2 regions of the Paenibacillus sp. CB74 genome follow, and region 2 is predicted to be linked to the other one. Evidence: riboswitches for the same ligand, from Rfam matches in the RefSeq annotation. Region 2 holds a riboswitch; the other holds the start of a gene.
What was found. Region 2 has a riboswitch for thiamine pyrophosphate ahead of ACX9NY_RS21355 (ABC transporter substrate-binding protein). Riboswitches for the same ligand answer to the same signal wherever they lie in the genome.
Positions count from the first base shown of each region.

Region 1 (5,053 bases), 230 kb from region 2:
TGACTTCCTTAAAATTGGGACTATTCACATAACAACCGATTCCATCCTCCCACACAAAACCTTTCAAATCAGGTTCTTTACTCCTGAATTTCCCTAAAACCGTTTACATCTCCTGAATACGGGGTAAAATCACTACAATCCAATTGGAATTACGCTTTAAACTCTTCTATTTCGTCTAACAAGTCACATATACCTATATGCGCACCTGGCAGGGTAACCTGTCGAAATACATAATTCACAAATATGCTTCAAAGGAGGAACCAAGATGATCCGCATGCCTATTCAGCAAATGATCCCGTACCATCACCAATATCCGCGCAACACGGCGACCACTGCTCCTAAAAAGGAGAATGAGAACACTCAAGGTCTATCCTTTCATGAAATTTTACAGCAAAAAATGGCGAAGAAAAATGCTTCTCCTTCCCTTAGATAAAATGAAAGCTGGACGATTGCCAGTCCGGTTATGAACCGTCTTTCCGCAGCTTGGCGGGAGGACGGTTATTGGCGTTGAATCGCAAACAACTGTACAGTTCTCAGGCATGTTTCTATAATGGTTTAAATATCTACGATTACCATGACATTATACGAACTGTAAAAGGGGATTTAGCACATGAACACCATCGGTTGTTTTCACGCTCACTATTCCAACATCGCCTTAATTGAAGAGACGCTCGCTGCTTATGAAGTTGAATTGGTGCATTACGTCGATCCAGGCCTGGATCGTCTTAAACATGACGCTGACTTTTCAGATGTCGTCATCCACGAGAAAGTAGCTCAGACGCTCCGATGGATCGCCGAGTGTCATGCCGATGCCATTCTGGTCACGTGTACCCTGTTTGCGGCAGTACTGGAGCAGGAAGCCACAGAGGTCCCTGTGCCTGTGATCGGCATAGATGATCCGCTATTGCAGGAGATGCGGCAAGTACCAGGAGATTACATCATAGCCTTCACCAACCCGGCAACCATTGAAGGAACGATGGCACGGCTGAATCAGGCATTACAGCAAGAGAATGAGAATGAGCATCCCTACATTGCAAATACATATCAGACGGAAGCGGTGTGCATCCCTGGGACATTTGAGTTGATTATGCGTGGAGATCAGCAAGGGTATTTCGAAGCGGTGCGTGAGGGATTACAGCAGATTGCTGAGCAGTATCCGAGTAAAACGGTAGTGGCAGCTCAACTGTCTATGGCTCCCGCTGCTGCACAGGTTACTGCAGACACAGGCATTGCGATCCATAGTCCGTTGGCATTGCTTGCGGCGCATTTGGAGAAGAATTTGGGCATAGCACCGCAATGAACTCACTTACTAACTAACACCACTAATTAAGGAGGTGAACTAATATGCATTTCCTCTATATTGTTGTTCTGTTTATCGTAGGTTTTTCCTGTTCTGCATTTCTATACGGAGGTGCCCCTAAACTTAGTGATGCCCTCCTATTTGTTATCACAGGCATTTTATATAAGCTATGGACCACGAACAGTCGCAAAGCTAGTTTTGAACAACACGGAGAGCGCTCATAGAGTTTAAAATCATATCATTGAATCAAAAAAAGCCGTCCTTCTCTGCAATGACAGAGAAGAACGGCTTTATCACTATTTCAGACTGCCCAGCTTAAGCTGTACCAGCGCCTAGGAGCGTGTCCGATATTCCTCAGCCTTTTCCTGCATGCCCGCTGCTACAGCCTCATTCTCGGACAATCCTTTATCCGCCGCAAAGGCACGAATGTCCTGCGTAATGCGCATGCTACAGAACTTCGGTCCGCACATCGAGCAGAAATGAGCTTCTTTGGCCCCTTCTGCCGGCAGCGTCTCATCATGGTAGGATAAAGCCCGTTCCGGGTCAAGTGACAGGTTAAACTGATCCCGCCAGCGGAACTCGAAGCGTGCCTTGGACAATGCATCATCCCGGCGCTGAGCACGCGGATGACCTTTCGCCAGATCGGCAGCATGAGCTGCGATCTTGTAGGCGATGACTCCTTCCCGTACATCATCCTTGTTAGGCAAGCCCAGATGTTCTTTTGGCGTAACGTAACAGAGCATCGACGTGCCAAACCAGCCGATCATAGCCGCACCAATGGCGGACGTAATGTGATCGTATCCCGGGGCAATATCGGTCGTCAGTGGCCCAAGTGTGTAGAACGGTGCCTCATGGCATATCTCCATCTGCAGGTCCACATTCTCCTTGATCTTGTGCATCGGTACATGCCCCGGGCCTTCGATCATTACCTGCACATCATGCTTCCACGCGATCTGTGTCAGTTCCCCGAGCGTAGCCAGTTCCGCCATCTGAGCTTCGTCATTCGCATCGTAGATGCTGCCCGGACGAAGTCCATCTCCCAGCGAAAACGCCACATCATACCTTTTCATAATCTCGCAGATTTCTTCGAAATGAGTGTACAAAAAATTCTCCTGATGATGCGCAAGGCACCATGCTGCCATAATGGACCCGCCCCGGGATACAATACCTGTCATCCGCTTGGCGGTCATGGGGATATAACGCAGCAGCACACCTGCATGAATCGTAAAGTAGTCCACGCCCTGCTCTGCCTGCTCAATGAGCGTGTCTCGGTACAATTCCCAGGTCAGCGCTTCCGCTTCGCCATTCACCTTCTCCAGTGCCTGATACAGCGGCACCGTACCAATCGGTACAGGTGAATTGCGGATGATCCATTCCCGGGTGGTATGAATGTTTTTACCTGTCGAGAGATCCATCACGGTATCCGATCCCCATCGTACCGCCCAGGTCATCTTCTCAACCTCTTCCTCGATGGAGGAAGATACGGCAGAGTTACCTATATTAGCATTGATCTTCACGTGAAAATGACGACCGATCAACATCGGCTCACTCTCTGGGTGATTGATGTTGGATGGCAGAATCGCCCGTCCACTTGCCAGCTCCTGCCGCACAAATTCCGGTTCCACGCCTTCACGGATAGCGGCATACTCCATTTCTGGTGTAATGACGCCCTGACTTGCGTAGTGCATCTGGGTGACACAGCGCCCAGCCAGAGCACGCAGTGGTTGTCCCCGAAATCCAGGGTATTCCTCTGCCCCGGCTCTCCGCCCTCCGGGCTTTAGTCCGTTATCCTCAGGTTGAACGGCTCTGCCCTCATATGCTTCAACATCACCGCGTTCCATAATCCAATGATTTCGGAGCGCGGGTAATCCCTTCCGAATATCCATCTGGAATTCGGGATCGGTCATGGGGCCGCTCGTATCGTAGACACGCAGCGGTTCGTTATGCTCCACCCCTTGGGGAGTATTCGTGTCATGAAGGGCTATCTCACGCTCCGGTACAGCTATGTCCGGCCGTGAGCCCTGAATGTAGACTTTGCGGCTGCCCGGAAAGGGCTGAACCCGTCCAGCCGCTCCTGTTTCCTTTTCCACCTGCTGACCGTTATGTTCCTGTTCCATCGCTTGTTGTCCCGTTTGATTTCCTGTACTCATGTTTGCTCGTCTCCTCCTCCGTGTTCGTTCACTTGGTTTGGTTGGCATCGTCATCAGCTCGCTTATGCACCTGTCCCAAATCATGCAGAGCGCAGAGAAGAAAGAGCGATCCTACACCAGACCAAGGGGGAGACATTATTCATGTACAGTTAACGACAGAACGGAGGTTACCACAGATCATGGATCTATAATGACTGCTCTCTCTCCAAGCCCACTTTTGCAGGTTATTGAAAAAACAGTCCATGGAATGTGTATTATCTCGCCCGTCCACTGTATATAAAAAAGCCGGCCCCCGAAGGAACCGACTTTAATGTCCATCACCAATAATGCTCCTGGTTGCAGCTCCATAACGGAGTCCTGCAAGAGTCACACATGTGGTGGTTGTGGTCATATCGCCGATTACTTCCCTACGCTGGTATGATCCAGATCAGGTGCAAAGGGTCCGGAATCTCATGCGATTCCGTCTCAGTCCGGACAATTCGGACTCCCCCAGTAACGTTAACAAGTTGCGGCATACATAAGCCGCTGTTCATATTCAATGAAGCTGACCCCGATGGGCCGTCCATTACAGAGTAGCGCAACCGGAACATAAAAACAACCTTTATATTCCAGAACACCAACCCAATTGGAGAAAAACCTTACATCAATATCAGGATAACATGAGCCCCATCTGCGTAGCAGCTTCCTTTAGCACAGGTGCGTATTCGTGCAAAGTCTCCTGCGAAAGTCGGCTGACAGGCCCTGAGACCGAGAGAGCAGCTGCAATATTGCCTCGGCGATCCATAATCGGTACAGATACCGCTGCAGCTCCCGGCTCACGCTCCTCATAACTCGTCGCATATCCGTTATCCCGGATATCTCCCATTTGCGCCAAATACACCGCCGGATCAATAAACACCGGCCATTCCGGCCCGTTCATCAGTTCCTCACGATCCTCATCCGTGGCAAACGCCATCAAGACTTTGCTGGATGCGCCAACAGACAGCGGAAGTCTAACACCAACGGGAGCAACTCGGCGAATCGCCTGATCACTTTGCACCGCCTGAATCCGAATCCGTTCACTGCCATCACGCAGGTACAGACTCACGGTCTCCCCCAATCGATCTCTCAGTCGCTCCATCGCAGGCAGCAACAGAATAGCGGGATCATCACTGCGGGACATATGAGCCGACAGCTCCCAGATTCGGATGCCTAGTCGATACTTCTCTGTTGCTGCATCGCGGATTACGAACCCGCGATCCTCCAGTGTAGCCATCAAGCGGTGCACTGTACTTTTGTGCAGGCCGATCTGGCTGGCAATCTCGGTGAGTCCCAGATCACTGCGTGTGGTAAAACATAATAATATATCCAGCGCCCGTTCCACAGCCCGGACGGTTAACTTGCGATCTTCCATGGCATAATGCCCTCCTCATGTTTCATCACATGAAACTTGGTTACATAAATTATATGAGAAACGGTCTCATCTGTAAACCAAAAAGAGCCAAAATTGAAATAGACCAACGTGTAAAATTTTCCTTTTTATAAGACTTAATCCCCTGTAATTTACACACTAAGGTAATGTTACCCATATATCTTAAGAACTATATAACAATTGCGTAACAAA
Region 1 covers NZ_CM146009.1:4,620,692-4,625,744, forward strand. The annotation lists gene ACX9NY_RS20340 (hypothetical protein) at 266-433, shown strand; gene ACX9NY_RS20345 (aspartate/glutamate racemase family protein) at 611-1,300, shown strand; gene thiC (phosphomethylpyrimidine synthase ThiC) at 1,633-3,417, opposite strand; TPP riboswitch at 3,838-3,951, opposite strand; gene ACX9NY_RS20355 (IclR family transcriptional regulator) at 4,100-4,843, opposite strand.
Region 1: another riboswitch for thiamine pyrophosphate. It lies ahead of thiC (phosphomethylpyrimidine synthase ThiC); the one in region 2 lies ahead of ACX9NY_RS21355 (ABC transporter substrate-binding protein).

Region 2 (5,053 bases):
GTTCATCATCGCTGCATCTGTACGGGTCAAGCCGTCCATGGCCGCCACCGCAACGGGGAAAAAGCAGACTAATATGATGGTAATCAGCTTGGGCAACAGCCCGAATCCGAACCAGATTAACAGGAGCGGTGCGAGCGCGATGGTCGGTATATTTTGACTAAGAATAAGTAAAGGATACAGGGCTGACTTGAGAAAAGGAACCAAATGCAGCACCATTGCAATCAATAATCCAACCGCTGTTCCAGCGGCGAATCCGATCAGCGTTAACTGAATGGTTGCGGAGGCATGCATGCCCAGTCGCTCCGCTTGGGATGCCGCTTCGCGGGCGATATCGGACGGTGCGGGCAGCATCCATTTCTCGATGTGGAACAGGGATACAGCTCCCTGCCATAACGCTATAAAGAGAATAACCGCCACGAAGGGCGGCCATACACTTTTGAAATAGGCATTCATTAGCGGTACTTCTCCGTCAGGGTATCCATGCTGAAGCCAGTAGGGCTATGGGCGATTTTGATCTGGGAGATGATGCTTGGGCTGCCAGCCTCGACGAGTACTTCGTGCATTTTGCGGACAACCTCCAGCAGTTCCTCCAGTTCCCCCTCCATCGTGGTGTCGAGCGGGTTCACCTGATATTTCAGGCCGGATTGCTGAATAACTTCAATGGCGCGATCTACATAAGGATAAGAGTTCTCGCCATTTGGCGTTTTTGGAATAACCTGAATGCTAAGTAATGTGCTTGCCATGAGAGATCACGGCTCCTTTCGTGATATATAAAATGAACTAATGACGGTTACACTTGCCACTTCGATGACAGAATAACCTTCCAATCGCTGTTATCCCCAGATTTTTTTGATTCCCTTTCTCTAAAGGGAAAATCCGGTGATAAAGGCGACCGCTTCGCTTTTTCACGTTATTTCTGTCCTCTCCGTCCTCGTGTAAATATTAAGTTCGTTTTATATGAGATATTTTATTGGGGTAAAAACTCGTTTGTGTATGCCTTGCTCACGTCGACCTGTTCATCCAGCAGTTTTTTGCTAAACATCCAGTCGGTGTAGTTCTGCCACACTTCCTGTTTCTGTTCTCCCCAGCGCGGGGCGTCATCCGTGTACTTCGGACTCAGCCATTTCTGGCTTGCCAGTACCAATTCCTTGTCCAGATCCGGTACGGCCTTGATCAGAATATTCGCTGCGTCTTCGGGATGATCAATTGCGTATTGATACCCTTCGGAAGTTGCCTTCAGGAATGCTTTCACCAGCTCAGGGTCGTTCTGAATCGTCTGCTCGTTCGTTACGAGGACAGGTGTGTAATAATCCAGTGCATCTGAATAATCTTTCACATATAACATGTCGATCGGTTCCCCGCGCAGTTCAGCTTCAATCCCCGTCCAGGCGTAGAAAATCCATGCGAAATCAATATCCCGTTTTACAGCGGTGAAAAAGTCGGCATCACCCATGTTAATGTTTTTCACTTTGGATACGTCGGCGCCTTCGCCTTCCATAATGGATTGCATCACGGCTTCTTCCACTGGGGAACCCCAGCCGCCATAAGTTTTGCCTTCAAAATCTTTCGGTGATTTAATATTCCGATCTGCCGGAGCAGCGAACCCGGATGTATTATGCTGAATAACTGCTGCGATGGAGACGAGTGGAACCCCTTGTGTACGGGCTTGCGTTACACTTTCCTGATAACTTACGCCAAATGGCACTTCATTGGAAGCAACCATCGTATCGGCGCCGCCGGCACCTGGCTGAACAATCTCCACATTCAAGCCTTCGGCCTTATAAAAACCTTGATCTACGGCCGCATACAAGCCGGTATGATTCGTATTTGGTGTCCAGTCGAGCACCACTTTAACATCCTTGAGGGCTGCGTTGTCACCTTCATTGCTGCTCTCCGTATTCGTGCTGCCGTTCTGTTCAGCCGGGGCAGCTTCTTTACCGCCACATGCGGCCACAGTCACCAGTAGTACACATAAGAGCAACAGTCCCATTGTTTTACGCCATTTCATCTGTGATTCTCTCCTTCGGTATGTCCGGCCAGTGGCACGGGTACTCCTTGGCTTCATATCCAAGCTTCTTGCATAAATCGGCAGATTTATACCAGCTATGATCCGGATAACGTCACTTTTTTTAGCTCTCTGGCTATATAAAAGAACATTAAAAAAAGCGCCCCGTAATCCGGGACGCGTGCAGGCGTTAGAGAGGTGGCGTTCAGCCATAGGGCTGTGCCATTTCGATATACTCCGATTCCTACGCTGGCATGATCCAGATCAGGTCTAAGGGTTAGTATCTTGGTGGGATACACTCTCAGCCGGCCAATTCCGACTCCCCTGGGAAACTATGAAGTTACGGGCATTACTAGGTGTAATTATAGGCCAGAGGCCCAGTCGTGTCCAGTCAGGAACTGGATGGGAACGGATTTCCGGTCATCGTCTATTTGCTTCTAAGCCGCTTCGGTGATTAGTTTTTGATCGTTTGGCCTTGAGCCGAGCAGCTTGATTCATTTAAACAACATAATTTAGGTACAAAAGGAGATAGTACTGCTATACCAATAAATACTTTTACATAAAAATGGGGGAGTACTGAATGATCCTTAAAACCATAATCGCAATGATTCTGTGTTATAGTGCCTACGTTTTCTTCACAGCCTACCTTTTATTTTTGGTTCCGTCTCCATCTGCTATTGAAAATACGGATATGCAAAAATCGTTAACAAGAGGAAGTACAACAGATCGCGTAATGCTCCTGGAGGACGGCTTTCAATCGGGTCAGGTGAGAATCCAGACCATTCGAGAGGCAAAAACAAGCATCGACCTGGCCTATTACTCCATTCAAAAAGGAAAAACATCTCAGCTTTTTTTTGCTGCTTTATTCGATGCGGCTGATCGGGGTGTTCAAGTTCGAATCATTTTAGACGGGATTTTTCACAGCATGCGCGGAGAATTGCGTGATATTCCAGATGCCATTGCAGCTCATCCCAATGTCGAATTAAGATATTATGAACCACTCCACCTATTTATGCCATGGACATGGCATAATCGTCTGCATGACAAGATCCTTCTTGTCGACAACACATATGGAATCATTGGCGGCCAAAATATTGGTGATAAATATATGGCATTGCAACCCCCAAAAGACTATGTTTTTGATCGGGATGTCCTTGTTTACAATGCAAACGATAATACGAACAGCACGGTTGTTGAAATGAAACAATATCTAGATCAGTTATGGAACCATCCATTCACCAAACCAGAAAAACATGCAAAACGTCAGCATCATGCAAAAGGGTTAAAAGAGCTGGCTCAGCTGGCTGATTTATATCAAAAAGCCCAGGCTCAGAGTGATCCTTTTGTGAAAGTGTTGCCCAAGGAATGGGTTCGAGGAGCGCTTCATTCCGACCACGTTGCTTTCATTCACAATCCAATTAAAAGGCTGTATAAAGACCCCATCATGTGGAGGACATTTGTTCATTTCGCCAATCAAGCAAAGTCGAAAGTGTACCTTCAGACGCCATATGCCATTCCTACCAAGAAAATGGAGAAAGCCGTACATCTGTCGATGAATCCAAAAGCAGAATGGGTCATGCTGACGAATTCAATCCAGCAGACCCCTAACCCTTTGGCTTTCGCGGGATACTTAAGCTCTAAGGAACGGTTGCTTGATACCAGTCTGGCCGTATATGAATACGAAGGCCCTTATTCCATACACGGCAAATCATTTGTCATGGATGATTACCTCAGCATGGTTGGTTCGTATAATCTTGATCCCAGATCTGCCTTCCTAAATACCGAATCCGCTGTGGTCATTTACGGTTCTGCATTCGCCAACGAACTAACAGAGGCTATGGATATCAAACGTGCACATAGTACACTTGCGGTTAAAGATGAACATCCAGCAGAATCTACGAATCAGAAAGGCTCTATTTTCAAACGAATAGCAATCACAGCGTTATCCAAACTGTCTTTTCTCTGGAAATTTATGTTGTAGAAAAAAAATCGTATTCTCTTGAGCTTAACTTTTTCTCCGGTTTATCAAAAACTTGAAAATCAGATTTGTTCACGGAATGTTCACTTATGTGGTGGGGGTCATCATCTCTATAATTACGAAGGTAAACAGAGAGGATGAGAGAATTGCCAACGAGCAAGAAGGAACAAATTATTTTCGGCTTAATGATGTGTACAGGAATGGTCCTGGTGATGATGACTTTCAATTTGTGGCACACTGGGATACTTGGCAAGTTGTCCCCGCTTGAGATCCTGTTTCAATTCCTATTGTGTTTTGTCATCGCTTTTCTGGTGGAGTCCTTCATTGTTGGCCCTGTAGCGAGAAAAATTGCATTTTCCTTACCTTTTGACAAGTCCAACAAGATCCTTGGTGGGCTGGTCATGTCATTTTTTATGGTGATTGGCATGGTTCTGATCATGTCTTTGTACGGAATGATTTCAGCGTATCTTGCGGACCAATTAAATGGGGTATCCGTACTTGGTACGTACCTGCATACAATCGCTCGTAATTTCAGTCTGGCACTTCCATATCAGTTGATCATTCTAGGGCCGCTCGTACGATATGTATTCGGTAAATTCATCAAGAGCAACGGGCATATAATGCCTACTGTTAACAAAAGTGTGTAATTCCGATGGCCTTAAAGTATTTCCTGGGCAATCTTGTGCAAATGAATAGATCGTAACGAATCGAGAACACTTTATTAAGTCGGTTCTTGGGGAATGAAAAATCTAACGAATCTTAGCGGCGTTAATATGCCAAAAAAATGCAACAAGACCTTGATTTGAAGCTAATTATCTACAATAACTTCTCTAAGGTTCGTTAGATTTCGAACATACAGAAATGGAGCGGAATAGCGTGTGCTGGGTTCGTAAAAAACAGAGTAACGCTACCAAAAATGTCTACCGTCAAGTCATGACAGTAGACATTTCGATTTCTTTAATAGGTAATTCTGATTCTATGGCTCTGGACTGTATCACCCATAGCTGTTAAGTTGCTGGATCGACCACATGTTTGTTCTGCCACTGATACGTGATTACGCTAATGACAAG
Region 2 covers NZ_CM146009.1:4,848,702-4,853,754, reverse strand. The annotation lists gene ACX9NY_RS21365 (ABC transporter permease) at 1-453, opposite strand, end outside; gene ACX9NY_RS21360 (MTH1187 family thiamine-binding protein) at 453-743, opposite strand; gene ACX9NY_RS21355 (ABC transporter substrate-binding protein) at 968-2,008, opposite strand; TPP riboswitch at 2,229-2,341, opposite strand; gene ACX9NY_RS21350 (phospholipase D-like domain-containing protein) at 2,586-3,986, shown strand; gene ACX9NY_RS21345 (DUF2798 domain-containing protein) at 4,196-4,630, shown strand; gene ACX9NY_RS21340 (MFS transporter) at 4,991-5,053, opposite strand, start outside.